DNA from 2 places in the Mesorhizobium sp. WSM1497 genome. Region 2 is predicted to be linked to the other one. Evidence: riboswitches for the same ligand, from Rfam matches in the RefSeq annotation. Region 2 holds a riboswitch; the other holds the start of a gene.

Region 1 (7,108 bases), 2.0 Mb from region 2:
ATGCCGGCTGGCGCGATCAGTGGGTGGTGGCTCATCGCTCCCGCTTTTATTATATCGGCGTCCAGATGGCTGGGCTCTGCGGCTTTCTTCTGGTGCTGGCGATATCAGGGCTGCTGCGGCGCTCGCCCGCGCCGCAAAAGCCCGTCGGGCGCGGCACGCTGGTCTATCTCTTGTGGATGGGGGTTGGCCCGGCGATCCTCGTCATGGTGGCGTCCCTGTTCACCGGCGCCGGCGAGGCCTGGGGCGCGCCGATGTACAATCTTGCTGGCGTTGTGGCGCTCGCCTTGCTGGGCCATCGCCTCGGCGCCATCGAGATGCGAAAGCTGGCGATCTGCGCGCTCATCTCCATTGTCGGCATATCCGGTGCCTATGCGGGCATCCGCTGGACGAAATGCAATCTGCGTGGGCGCATGGACGCCGTCTGCTGGCCGGCGCAAAAGATCTCGGATGAGGCAGAGGCTGTCTGGCACGCTGCGACGCCCGATCGGCTCGACATCGTCGGCGGCCATGCCCTTATTGCGCCGCTGGCAGGCCTCAATGCCTATGACAAGCCGTCGATCTTCACCGAACTGAACATGCAGTACGCCCCCTGGATCACCAAGGAGCGGCTGCGCGAGCATGGCATATTGCTGGTCTGGCCCGGGCGCGATGTGCCATCTTATCTGCAGGCGTGGGTGGGCGACATCCCGGTCAAAACCGTTCTTTTCGACTGGTCGCTCAAGGCGCCGCCGGTGGCGATCAGCTTCGCCGCCATTCCGCCTGGCGCGCGGCAGTTGCCGGGTGCTATCGACGGCCTCGCCCGACCGAGCAACTGAAGCAGATCCGCCGGTCCGCTGGACGAAGCAGGTGACAATGCCCATCTATGTCCAGACAAACTTGCCTTTGAGGAGACGTGATATGGCGACTTCGACCGAACGCGCAGTCCTTGCCGGTGGCTGCTTCTGGGGTATGCAGGATTTGATACGGCGCTATCCCGGCGTCATTTCCACCCGTGTTGGCTACAGCGGCGGCGACGTGCCCAACGCCACCTACCGCGACCACGGCAGCCATGCCGAAGCCATCGAGATCAATTTCGATCCAGCCATCATAAGCTATCGCACGCTGCTGGAACGCTTCTTCCAGATCCACGATCCGACGACCCGCAACCGTCAGGGCAACGATGTCGGGATGAGCTATCGCTCGGCTATCTACTACACCAGCGACGAACAGAAGCGCATCGCCGAGGACACGATCGCCGATGTCGATGCCTCGGGCCTGTGGCCGGGCAAGGTCGTCACTGAAGTCGCACCCGTTGGCCCCTTCTGGGAAGCCGAGCCCGAGCATCAGGACTATCTGGAGAAATATCCCAACGGATACACCTGCCACTTCGTCAGGCCGGGGTGGAAGCTGCCGGTTCGGGAAAAAGCGGTGCCGTAGATACACTGATACGACAGGATTTGAGAAGCCGCGGAGCGCTCGCTCCGCGGCTTCTTTTCATTGCAATTCCTACTTGCCGCAATGGTTGTCGTTAACTGTCGGCGCGGTGGTGCCCGGCGATGTACCACTGGCATCGGGCTGTGCGCCCTGCGGATGGGCAGGGCAATTTTCATCCGCGTTTGAATTCGTGGTGCCCGGTGCTACCGTCGTACTGTTGGTCGTGCCGGGGTCTACCGTGTTCGGCGAAGCCGGCGTATTTGGGTCGACGGTGACCGACTTGCCGCTGCCGCCGGATCCGTCGGTGCCGCTTGTGCCATTGCTCTGCGCCATGGCCGATGTCGCCAGGCCAATGGTGAGCGCCGAAGCTGCGAGGATTTTCATGAACATGGTTTGTCTCCATTGTCTGTGAACTCGTCGCGTAGCGACTGGTGGGACAACCTCGCGGCCTGGTGAAGGTTCCCGATAAATTCTCGCGCCGGCAGAGCCAACCGCGCCCGCCCTGGCGCAATGCTTTTGGCGCAGTGCGATAAAAAAACGGCTTTTCCTTCAACTCGAATGATGCTTTAAGGCGCACATCCACAGGGGTGCTCCGTACGGCCGGGGCTGAGACGGGGGCGGCAAGCCCACAGACCCTAGAAGCTGATCTGGGTAATACCAGCGGAGCGAGGCGGGCGATGTTTTCAGGCGCACAGATTTCCCTATATCCCATGACCGACGATTTCGTCGGTGTCATCCTTGGCGCGCTCGGTGCGCTCGATCCCTGGCGCGACAAACTCAGGATCGAGACCGACGACATCTCGACCTTGCTGGTCGGGCAACCCGAAGTGCTGTTTCCTGCCATGCGCGACCTCTTCGTGGCGGCGGCACGCAGCGGCAAACATTGCGTGTTGTCGGCCACCATCTCGCGCGGCTGCCCTGGCGAGCCGGACGATCCGATCTGCCGCTCCGATGCGTTTGGCGGGCCCGTCGGTCCACTCGGCCCGCGCAAGGACGCGGCCATCGCGGCGGTGCGCAATGCTGCTGCCACCGGCCAGCCGGCGGCGGCGCAGTTCTCGCTCTATGTGATGGGCACAGACGACCACATGGACGAGATCTACGGCTGCATAGACTTTCTCAAGCAGTCCGGCGTCTATGAGCGCTCCAAGCATTTCTGCACGAAACTGCGCGGTGACGCCGGTGCGATCTTTTCGGCGCTGGACGAGGCTTTCTGCCGTTTCGGACCGGGCGCTGGCCACGTAACCCTCGACGTCACGGTCTCGGCCAACAGCCCGTCGGCCGTCTGAAGCCGCGCCGCTCTCGCGGCCGTCAAAGGTTATCTCCCGTGGTCTCATCATCAGTCGCTTCGCGCCCGATCGCGAGCTTTCTCGTCAAGGCAATGCCGGCCATGATCTCGGCCGGTTTGCTCCTGATGGCGTGGGAGCTTTATGCCGCCTATTCCGGCATCAGGGCCACGATACTGCCGGCGCCGTCACGCGTCTTCGAGCAAGCGATGCTCAATCGCGAGGCGCTGGCCGACAATGCCGTTCCGACCATCCGTGCCACGCTTCTTGGCTTTGCCTGTTCGCTCAGCGCCGCCTTCGTGCTGTCGATGCTGGTCGACTTCTTCCAGCTGCTGCGGCGTGCGTTGTTTCCCGTCTTCATCGTTAGCCAGACCTTGCCGCTGGTGGCGATCGCGCCGCTTGTGGTGCTGTGGTTCGGCTTCGGGCTGGCGCCCAAGATCATGCTGGTGGCTCTGGTCACCTTCTTTCCGATGCTGGTTGCATTGGTCGAAGGCTATGAGGCGACCGAGGCCGAGATCGGGCAAATGCTGCGCGCCATGGGGGCAGGGCGCTGGCGCATCTTCCTGCTCGCGCGGCTGCCTTCGGCGCTGCCTTACTTCTTTGCCGGGTTGAGGATCTCCATCACCTATGCGGTGGTCGGCGCCATCTTCGCCGAGTATGCCGGTGCCGCAAAGGGACTGGGCATCTACATGCTCAACGCCAAAAACAATTTCCGTCCTGATCTGGTTCTTGCCGCCGTCGGTGTCAGCGCGGCGGTGACCCTTGTCCTGTTCGGGTTGACCGTGTTGCTGCAGCGCCTTGCCATGCCCTGGGAGCGAGCCGGCAGGGAAACTGCCGGGAAGGGGGCCTGGCGATGAGCCGGCTCGAACTGCGGCATGTGCACAAGGCGTTCGGTGGGCTCGACGTGCTGGCCGATATTTCGCTCAGCGTCGGCGCTGGTGAGTTCGTCTCGATCCTTGGACCCTCGGGTGCCGGCAAGTCGACGCTGTTCCAGCTTCTGACCGGCGCCGAGCATGGCGAGGGCGAGATGTTGTTCGACGGCGCGCGGCTCGACGACCACGGCAGGCACTTCGCCTTCATGCCGCAGCGCGACGCGCTGATGCCATGGCGGCGCATCCTCGACAACACGACGCTCGGGCTCGAAGTGCAAGGTATGAGGAGACAGGCGGCGCGGGCGCGCGTTGCGCCGTTGTTTGCCGAATTCGGGCTTGCCGGCTTCGAGCAGCATTTTCCCGCGCAGCTGTCCGGCGGCATGCGCCAGCGCGCGGCCTTGCTGCGCACCGTGGTGCAGGAGCGCGACATGCTCCTGCTCGACGAGCCGTTCGGCGCGCTCGATGCGCTGACCCGCACCGCCATGCAGCGCTGGCTCGAACAGATGTGGCGGCATCATCGCTGGACGGCGCTCTTGATCACCCATGACGTGCGCGAAGCCGTGTTCCTGTCCGACCGCATCTATGTGCTGTCGGCGCGCCCGGCCCGCATTGTGCGTGAAATCAGGGTGCCGTTGCCGCGCCCGCGCAGCCTTGGCGGCGATGCCGCGCGCCAGGCAAGCGCGCTCGAGGCCGAAATCCTCGACATCATCCTCAACCCCAATCCATCCAAAGGACACGATCATGACTGACTTGACGCGTCGGCAGGCCTTGTTGCTGACCCTTGCCACCGGCCTTCCCTTGATTGCCGGGACGGGTCGGGCTCGAGCACAATCGGCGGCACAAAAGGTCACCGTCGCCCTCGACTGGACGGGCAATACCAACCACATCGGACTGTTCGTCGCCCGCGACAAAGGGTTTTATCGCGAAGCCGGGCTCGAGGTCGACATCCTGCCCTACAGCGATACCGGTGCGGGCACGCTGGTCGCAAACCGCGTCGCCGATTTCGGCATCAACGGCACCATCAGCCTGTTCACCCAGAGAACCGCCGGGGCGGATCTGAAGGGCGTCTATGCGGTGGTGCAATCCGAAACAGGCCGCGTGGTCTTCAATGCGGCACGCAACGAGATCAAAAGCCCAAGAAGCCTCGACGGCTTGATCTATGGCGGCTTCGGCAGTGCCTGGGAAAACGCGCTGATATCGACCATCATCCGCCACGACGGCGGCAAGGGCAATTTCGAGACGGTGACGCTCGGCACCTCAGCCTATGAGGCGCTGGCCAATGGGTCGGTCGATTTCACGCTCGAAGTCTCGACCTGGGAGGGTGTCGAAGCCGAGCTCAGGGGCGTCAAGCAGCGCAGCTTCGTCTATGCCGATTATGGCGTGCCTGACGAGCACACGACGCTGATCTCTTCGAGCGAAGCCTATCTCCAGGCCAATCCCAAGCCTGCGGCCGACTTCGTTCAGGCGACGCGACGCGGCTACCAGTTCGCTGTCGACCACCCCGACGATGCGGCAACCCTGCTGATCGCTGCAAACAAGGATGCCTTGACCAATCCGGCGCTGATCCACGCCTCGCTGAAGGCATTGATCGACGGCCATTATCTACGCAGCCAAAGCGGGGCCATCGGGACGATGGATCCGGCCAAGATGGAAGCGATTGGCGACTATCTCTTCGCCTCCGGCATTTTGCGCGATTCCGACGGCAAGCTGGTTGCTCGACGCCCGGATTTCGGGAGCTATTTCCGCAACGACTATCTGAGCTAGTCTGGCAAAACCAAATGACATGGGTCGCCAGTCTTTCTGGGCGACCGCGTGGAGCAGGTCGTCTGGAAGTGGCGCCCTGGCTCCCCGACAGCCAGTTTAAGACCGATCTGATCTTGTTGATTAACTGCCCGGCAATGGTTGCGTGCAAAGGTCGCCCTGAGGGATCATTGGGGTGTCTGCATTGCTCATATCAAAAAGCGAGGCGCTTTCGCACGTCAGTGACGGCACGATTCTGTCCGCAGCCCGAAAGCGTGAGATCCTGGTGGATTTGCGCGAAGGTTTCTTTCGGATCTGCGCGCTGGCCTTCGCGGGCATGTTCGTCTACCGCGGCGTGTATCACCTGATGCTCGACCCGACGCGCATCAATGTGGCGCTGGTGGCGATTTCCGAGATCCTGACCTTTACCTGGCTGCTTCTGTCGCGTCGGCCGAAGGTTCGCGACTGGAACCCGCTCACGGTGGTTGTCTCCGTGATCGCCAGCTTCGGTGTCGGTTTCATCGACCTGGAGCCGGGCGTGGCGTTCATCCCGGTCCATGTTGCGGCGCCGCTGCAGGCCCTGGCGTTGGGGTTCGTGATCTGGGGAAAGATATCGCTGGGGCGTTCTTTCGCCATTCTGCCGGGCAATCGCGGCGTGATGACGGGCGGTGCCTACCGTCTGGTGCGGCATCCGATCTATGCCGGCTATCTTGCCGGCCATGTCCTGTTCCTGCTATCGGCCTTTTCCTTCTACAATCTAGCCGTCTACGCGGTGATCACCTTCTTCCAGGTGCACCGCATCCTGCGCGAAGAGGCGCTGCTGGCCGCCACGCCGGAGTACCGGGACTATATGAAGCGCGTCCACTACAGGCTGTTCTACGGCGTCGTTTGACAGCGCCCCGGCGCGCAGAATCGTTCGGTCTGCAATCACCTGGCAACGTTGATCGTCAATAGACCTGCGCATTGTTTGTGCAAACTAATATTACAACTTTATTATTTCAGAAATTTTGAGGTATATATACCACACTTCAATTTCAGTATTCTCTCTGTGAAGCTGAAACTCACTACCTCGCGTAATTGCTTCTGCAATCGGCTTCTCGCCATCTCCGGCCGATCGGAAAGCCCGCCACACTGGTGGGCTTTCTGCGGTCCACAGGCGTGCCGGAATTAAATTCTGGTTGCCGTCACCAGGATGGCCGTTTCTGTTGCTGGCGAGACTTCTTCCGCGCGCGATGCCCGCCACAATCGCGGAACGGTAGGCCTTTGGAGCGCTCGTCTTTTGAACATCGCAGCTGCGACGTTCAATCCTACGGCGCCGGCTCCTATGGCGGCGGCCTTGGGCTCGTGCTGCTCATTGTCATCGTGCTTGTCGTACTCGGGCGCATCTAGCCGAGTTATCGCCAACTGATCGCAATCTCGTGAGCGCCCCAATGTCGGCGTGCACCGGATTGTGATGCAGGCAAGCCGGCTTGTGATCCTGCACTCTGCAAAACTTTCGTATGGTCATTGCGGTCCACACCCCCCCCGTGGAAACAAGAGGAGAGGGTCCCACCCCTTGTCCTCCTCCAAGGCCCGCTCCGGTTCACCGTAGCGGGCTTTTGCTTGCTGGCGAGGCAAAACCGGCTCGCATCAAACCCTATGGGCGAGGCGTTCAGATGCTGGCGCCAGTCGACTACTCCATGTCAGGCACGTCACCGCTGACGAAGAGCGTGTTCGGCGGACCATATTCGCCCAGCGTCGGATCGGCCTCACGGCTCCAGGCGATGACGCCGGAATGCTTTGCCGTCAGAGCCCTGGCGG
Region 2 (7,108 bases):
CTCATCGAGCACCAGAAGGTTTGCGGGCCGCGCCAGCACGCGCGCCAGCAAGAGCCGCGCCCGCTCGCCGCCGGACAACTCGCGCACCGGCGTGCGCGCCTGCTCGGGCTTGAACAGGAAATCCTTCATGTAGGAGACCACGTGGCGCTGCTCGCCATTGATGACGAGGTTCTCGCCGCGCCCATCGGTGAGATATTGTGCCAGCGTCTCCTGCGGGTCGACCGCCTCGCGCTTCTGGTCGAGCGTGGCGATCTCCAGATTGGTGCCGAGCCGCACCGAGCCGGCGTCCGGCTTCATCTCGCCGGTCAGCATCTTCAAGAGCGTGGTCTTGCCGGCGCCGTTCGGCCCGACCAGGCCAACGCGATCGCCACGCTGGATGCGGGTCGAAAACGCCTTGACCACGGTGAGATCGCCAAAGCTCTTTTCGATGTTTTTCGCCTCGATCACCAGCTTGCCGGACTCGGTGGCGTCGCTCGCCACCATGGTCGCCGACCCTTCGGCTCCGCGATGACCGCGAAAACGCTGACGCATGGTCTGCAACTCGCCGAGCCGGCGCATGTTGCGCTTGCGCCGCGCCGTCACGCCGTAGCGCAGCCAATGCTCTTCGCGAACGATCTGGCGGCCGAGCTTGTGCTGCTCGCGTTCTTCTTCCTCCAGAACCAGGTCGCGCCATTCCTCGAAATGGCCGAAGCCCTTGTCCAGCCTGCGGGTCTGGCCGCGATCGAGCCAGACCGTGGCGCGCGACACGCGTTCGAGGAAGCGGCGGTCGTGCGAGATGACGATCAGCGCCGAGGAGGTGCGGATGAGTTCTTCTTCCAGCCATTCGATGACCGAGAGGTCGAGATGGTTGGTCGGCTCATCGAGCAGCAGGATATCGGGCTCCGGCGCCATGACGCGGGCAAGGGCGGCGCGCCTCGCCTCGCCGCCCGACAGGTCGTTCGGACGTTCCTCACCCGACAGGCCGAGATGCTCCATCAGATAGCTGGCGCGGTAGGGATCGTCGGCGGGGCCAAGCCCGGCCTCGACATAGGCGCGGACAGTGGCAAAACCTTCCATGTCGGGCATCTGCGGCAAATAGCGGACGGTCGCCGAAGGCTGGCGGAACACTTCGCCGTCCTGCGGCTCGATCAGGCCGGCGGCGATCTTCAGCAGGGTCGACTTGCCGGACCCGTTGCGGCCGACCAGCGCGATCTTGTCGCCGGCCGAAGCCGTCAAGGCGGCGCCATCGAGCAGCGGCGTGCCGCCGAAGGTCAGTTTTATCCCGTCGAGGTTGAGAAGGGGCGGGGCCATGTCAGCTTTCAGGTAAGGGATAGGGATGAGCGAGCAGCATCGCGCGGCCATGGCCGAGCGCGATTTCGAGGCGGCCCCCGGTCTTGTCGGACTTGACCTCGTTGGAAATGGTCAGCGACGAACCGAACGCCACCTTGACGTGAGCGAGCGGCCATTTGGCGCCGGTGACGGTCAGGCCGTCGAGCTCGGAAAAGCCGAGCACCGAAAACAGCGTGCCGTCGGCATAGTCGAAGCCGGCCGTTCCGCGCAGCAGGGGGATGCCTTCCTGAGCGCCGCTGGTCAAAAGCACGTCCGTTCCAGCCTCCGCCAGCCGCAGGGCGAGCGACAGATGCAGAAAAGCGTGGTCGGCGCGCTTGCCGCCAAAGGCGCCAGCCAGCACCAGGCGGGTCGCGCCGCGCTCCAGTGCCGCGGCGACGGCAAGTTCGCCATCGGTCTGGTCCTTTTCCGCCGGGAAGGTCCGGCGCGGCACGGAAGCGAGATCGTCCGGCAGGTTGGCCGGCACCGAATCGAAATCACCCACCCACAGCTCCGGCACGAGACCCAGCAACCGCGCATGACCGATGCCGGCGTCGGCGGCGATGACGCGGGAGCCTTTGACCTGACGGTCGAGCCGTGGCGTACGGATGAGATCGCCGCCAAGCAGGATGGTGAATGTGCTCATATCGTGTGGCCCTTACCAGCCCGGCACGGGAAACGGAAGGCGGCAAACTCCCGCTTGCATGGCGGATCGGCCCGGCCTATGTGTCGAAACGCTCTAACGGGGTGCCGGACGCGATCTTCGCGGACCGGCTGAGAGGCAGTCTCGCCAACCCGCTGAACCTGATCCGGTTTGTACCGGCGGAGGGATTAGACGTTTCGGACAGTCCGACGCCTCAATTCCTTTCAATTCAAACGAAGGAGGCGCCGATGCGCACGCTTTTATACGCTCTTGTTTCAGCAACGGTCGTGGCCTTGTCCGGGCCCGCCTTGGCCAAGGACAAGCTCACCGTCTACACCTATGAGAGTTTCACCGCCGACTGGGGTCCGGGTCCCGTGGTGAAGAAGGAGTTCGAGGCCGAATGCGGCTGCGACGTCGACTTCGTCTCGGTCGCCGATGGCGTCGCGCTGCTCAACCGCGTCAGATTGGAAGGCGCATCGACCAAGGCCGATATCGTGCTTGGCCTGGATACCAATCTCACCGCCGATGCCAAGGCGTCAGGCTTGTTCGCGCCGCATGGCGCGGTGACGGATGTCAGTGTGCCGGGCGGCTGGAGCGACGACACTTTTGTCCCCTTCGACTACGGCTATTTCGCTGTCGTCTACGACACGCAGAAGATGAAGACGCCGCCGAAGAGCCTGAAGGAGCTGATCGAAGGCAGTGCCAACGACAAGATCGTCATCCAGGATCCGCGCACCTCGACGCCAGGCCTCGGCCTGCTTCTTTGGGTCAAGTCGGTCTATGGCGACAAGGCACCCGAGGCCTGGGCCAAGCTCAAGGCCAAGGTGCTGACCGTGACGCCGGGCTGGAGCGAGGCCTATGGGCTGTTCACCAAGGGCGAGGCGCCGATGGTGCTGTCCTACACGACGTCGCCAGCCTACCACATGGTCGCCGAGAACACGGAGCGCTACCAGGCGGCCTCCTTCGAGGAGGGCGAGTATCTGCAGATCGAGGTGGCGGGTATCACCACGACAGGAGCCAAGAATCCGCTGGCGGCCAAGTTCATGGCCTTCATGACCGGGCCGAAATTCCAGGATGCCATCCCCGAGACCAACTGGATGTTCCCGGCAGGCAAGACCGACAAGCCGCTCAATTCGGCCTTCGACAAACTGGTCAAGCCAACGAAGACCTTGCTGTTCAGCCCGCAAGAGGTCTCTGCCAACCGCAAGGCCTGGGTCGATGAATGGCTGGCGGCGATGAGCAAGTAGGCAGCGCGATGGCGCCGGCGCATTCCACGGATTCCCGCGTCAGTGCCGGCATTGTAGCGCTCGCTGCAATCGCGCTGCTGATCGGCGGCGCGTTTGCCGGCCTGCTTTTCGAGGGCGCCCATGATTTCTCGGGCGCCTGGGCAGCCTTCGATCCCTATCTGCTTCGCGTCATTCGCTTCACGCTCTGGCAAGCGGTCCTGTCGACGCTGCTTTCGGTCATCCCGGGGCTGTTTGTGGCGCGCGCTCTGTCGCGGCATCCACGTTTCTTCGGCCGCGCCTTCATCCTGCAGATCTTCGCCGTGCCGTTGGCGCTGCCGGCCATCGTTGCAGCGCTCGGCATCCTGGCGCTTTATGGCCGTGCCGGCTATTTCGCCGGCGTGCTTGCCGTTATCGGCGGCGGAAGCTGGCCGGGCATCTATGGCCTGTCCGGCATTCTCGTCGCCCATGTCTTCTTCAACCTGCCGCTGGCGACGCGGCTGTTCCTCGAGGCGCTGCAGACCATACCGGCCGACCAATGGCGGCTGGCGAGCCAACTCGGCATGGCGGCGCGGCCGGCGTTCCGGCTGATCGAATGGCCAACGCTGCGCGCCGCACTGCCCGGCGTCGCCGGGCTTGTGTTCATGCTCTGCATCACATCCTTCACGATCGTGCTGACGCTCGGCGGCGGGCCGGCCGCGACGACGCTTGAGGTCGGCATCTACCAGGCGCTGCGCTTCGATTTCGATCCCGCACGGGCCGTTGCACTGACGCTGCTGCAGATCGCCTTGACCTTTATCGTGGTGCTGGCACTGACGCGGCTAGGCGCCAATGTGGTCGGCGATACCAATTTGCCGGTCGCGCAACGCCGCTATCTCTCGGTCAATCGGAGCGAGACCTGGTTGAACGCGCTACTCATCGTCCTGGCGCTGCTGTTCGTTGTCGGGCCGATGGCGGCAACCGTGATGGCCGGATTGAGTGCCGATCTCGCCCGCTTGGCCGGCGAGGCCACTGTCCGGCAGGCAACGCTGACCAGTGCGGCGCTCGCCTTCCTGTCGGCGCTGCTTTCGGTGATGCTGTCGCTGGCGCTGACCATGGCGCGGCGGGCGCTGGCGCTGACCCGCCGTGCCGGCGCAAAGACACTGCTCGAACACGCGACCGATACAGGCGCCGGTTTTGTCCTGGTCGTGCCGCCGATCGTCGTCGGCGCCGGCTGGTTCCTGTTGTTGCGCCATGTCGGCGATGTCTTCGCCATCGCCCCGGTCATGGTCGTCACCGTCAACGCGGTGATGGCGATGCCGTTTGCGCTCCGCGCCGTGCGTCCCGCCTATGATGCAGCGAGCGAGCGTCACGAACGGCTCTGTGCACAGCTCGGCATTGCGGGCTGGAACCGGCTGATGCTGGTCGACTGGCCGTCGCTGCGGCGACCGCTCACCACGGCCTTCGCTTTCGCCATGGCGCTGTCGCTCGGCGATCTCGGTGTCATTGCCTTGTTCGGCAGTGATTCCGTGCAGACATTGCCCTACCTTCTTCTGGTTCGGATGGGCAGCTACCGCACCGAGGATGCCGCCGGCCTCGCACTGCTGCTCGGCCTCGTCTGTCTCGCGTTGATCGTGGCGGCGCACTGGCTGGGAAGGGAGGAGGTCCGTGATGCGTGAAAAGGCGGCCAACGGGCTCGCGAAGGGCGCGCCGGTGCGGCTGGACAAAGTGTCGTTCAGCTATGGCAGCTATGGCGAGGCGCCGCTTGTTTTCGATGTCGAGTTTGCCGCGGCGACGATCACCGCCATCATGGGGCCGAGCGGTTCGGGCAAGTCGACACTGCTCAATCTGGTCGCCGGCTTCGAGACCCCACGGTCGGGCCGCGTGCTGGTCGGCGGTGTCGATGTCAGCGCCGAGCCGGCCTCGGCGCGGCCGGTGTCGATGGTGTTCCAGGAGAACAATCTCTTCGCGCATCTTTCCGTCGAGCAGAATGTCGGGCTCGGCCGCTCGCCATCCCTGCGGCTGACCGAGGCGGACCGCGCCGCGGTCGCCGAGGCGCTTGCGCGCACCGGTCTTGCGGGCAAGGAGAAACGCCTGCCGCGCGAGCTCTCCGGGGGCGAACGTCAGCGCGTCGCCCTGGCCCGCGTGCTGGTGCGCGACCGACCGGTGTTGCTGCTCGACGAGCCCTTCGCTTCGCTCGGACCGGCTTTGCGCGACGAGATGCTGGACCTGGTTGCCGCCGTTCATGCCGAACGCGCCATGACAGTGCTATTCGTCACCCACCAGCCGGAGGATGCACGCCGCATCGGCGAGCATATGGTGTTTGTCGACAATGGGTTGGTCGCCGCCACCGGCAAGGCTGATGATTTCTTCGCCGGGGCTGGTCCGGAGGCGTTCCGGCGCTATATCGGCGCGGGTGCCGGATATTCCACATCACGCGATGTTGCCCGGAAGCGGACATAATTTACGGTCAAACCGGCTCCAGGCGATGTGGCGTTTGCTTGCCATGACCGGGGGAGTGTGGCTAGGTCCGCCCTACCGGTCCGGCACAGGCCGTGATTTGCCTGCAGTATCCGGCGCCCGCCCCTGGGATGGGCCGCGGATACTGCAGCAGTTTGAGATATGGCACGTGAACATTCTGAAGATCGTCCCCGATTTTCAATGTCATGTGCCGGGACCCGAAAGGAAGCCGTTCTGGCGATCGGCGCTAACACATTGGGAATGAAACCGCTGGCGCGCTTTCTCGCGCTGGCCGGCTTTGCCGTGGCGTTGGCAAGCTGCCAGATGTTCACGCCGCCGGAAGTTCAGGAATCCGGCTTCCAGCCTTCCGACAAGCCGATCACGGTGGACAATGTCGGCGCCAACAACAAGCTCGCCGAATTGGCCAGGGCGCAGCATCCGCGCATCCTGGCGACCTATGGCGGCGAATATTCCGATCCCAAGCTCGAGCGCATGGTCGCCAAGGTGGTCGGTAGTTTGACGGTGGTGTCCGCCAACCCGACACAGACCTATCGCATCACCATTTTGAATTCGCCCAATGTCAATGCCTTCGCGCTGCCGGGCGGCTATCTCTACATCACGCGCGGCCTCCTGGCGCTGGCCAATGATTCGGCCGAGCTTGCCGCTGTCATCGCGCATGAGATGGGCCACGTCACCGCCAATCACGGCTTGCAGCGCCAGCAACTCGAGGCAGAGGAAGGCTTGGCGACCAAGGTGGTTTCCGATGTGCTCGGCGACAGCCCGACCGCCAAGGCGGCGTTGATCCGCGGCAAGCTGAGGCTCGCGCAATTCTCGCGCAACCAGGAACTGGAAGCCGACGCCATCGGCATCAAGTCGATCGGCGAGGCCGGCTACGATCCTTTCGCCGCCGGCCGCTTCCTGCAATCAATGTCGGCCTACACGGATTTCCGCTCGATCAGCGGCGCCACCGACGCCAGCCTCGACTTCCTGGCCACGCACCCCAATACGCCGCAGCGCATCGATCTGGCGCAGCGCCATGCCCGCCAGTTCGGCGCGCCGGGCGTCGGCACGCGCGACCGCGATTCCTTCCTCGCCGGCATAGACGGCCTGCTCTATGGCGACACGCCGGAAGAAGGCTATGTGCGCGGCGAAACCTTCCTGCATCCGGGCCTTGGCGTTTCGTTCACGGTACCGGACGGCTTCATCATCGACAATTCGGCGGCAGCGGTGACGGCCACCGGCCCCGGCGACATAGCGATCCGTTTCGATGGCGTGTCGATCGACAAGAACCGGGCGCTGACGGACTATATCCGCAGCGGCTGGGTGGCTGGTCTCGTCGACAGCAGCGTCAGGCAGGAAACCATCAACGGCAACGAGGCAGCGACCGCGCATGCCGGCGCCGAAGGCTGGCAGTTCGACATTGCGGTGATCCGCGCCGGCGGCCAGGTCTACCGGCTGCTGACCGCGGCCCCTTCGGCCAGCACGTCGCTGGACACAA

Evidence for each region. A riboswitch is a leader RNA that binds a small molecule or an ion and turns the genes downstream of it on or off. The one in region 2 is predicted to bind thiamine pyrophosphate.
Region 1: it holds a riboswitch for thiamine pyrophosphate, as region 2 does, so the genes downstream of both, A9K65_RS16225 (YkoF family thiamine/hydroxymethylpyrimidine-binding protein) here and thiB (thiamine ABC transporter substrate binding subunit) in region 2, are expected to answer to the same signal.

The regions. Positions count from the first base shown of each region.
Region 1 is NZ_CP021070.1:3,326,981-3,334,088, forward strand. Features, by position in the region: gene A9K65_RS16210 (glycosyltransferase family 39 protein) at 1-815, shown strand, start outside; gene msrA (peptide-methionine (S)-S-oxide reductase MsrA) at 898-1,416, shown strand; gene A9K65_RS16220 (hypothetical protein) at 1,486-1,803, opposite strand; TPP riboswitch at 1,987-2,100, shown strand; gene A9K65_RS16225 (YkoF family thiamine/hydroxymethylpyrimidine-binding protein) at 2,091-2,699, shown strand; gene A9K65_RS16230 (ABC transporter permease) at 2,792-3,553, shown strand; gene A9K65_RS16235 (ABC transporter ATP-binding protein) at 3,550-4,317, shown strand; gene A9K65_RS16240 (ABC transporter substrate-binding protein) at 4,310-5,332, shown strand; gene A9K65_RS16245 (isoprenylcysteine carboxylmethyltransferase family protein) at 5,505-6,200, shown strand; gene A9K65_RS16250 (hypothetical protein) at 6,981-7,108, opposite strand, start outside.
Region 2 is NZ_CP021070.1:1,374,321-1,381,428, forward strand. Features, by position in the region: gene A9K65_RS06735 (ABC-F family ATP-binding cassette domain-containing protein) at 1-1,290, opposite strand, end outside; gene A9K65_RS06740 (thiamine diphosphokinase) at 1,292-1,951, opposite strand; TPP riboswitch at 2,039-2,153, shown strand; gene thiB (thiamine ABC transporter substrate binding subunit) at 2,197-3,195, shown strand; gene thiP (thiamine/thiamine pyrophosphate ABC transporter permease) at 3,204-4,829, shown strand; gene thiQ (thiamine ABC transporter ATP-binding protein) at 4,822-5,613, shown strand; gene A9K65_RS06760 (M48 family metalloprotease) at 5,872-7,108, shown strand, end outside.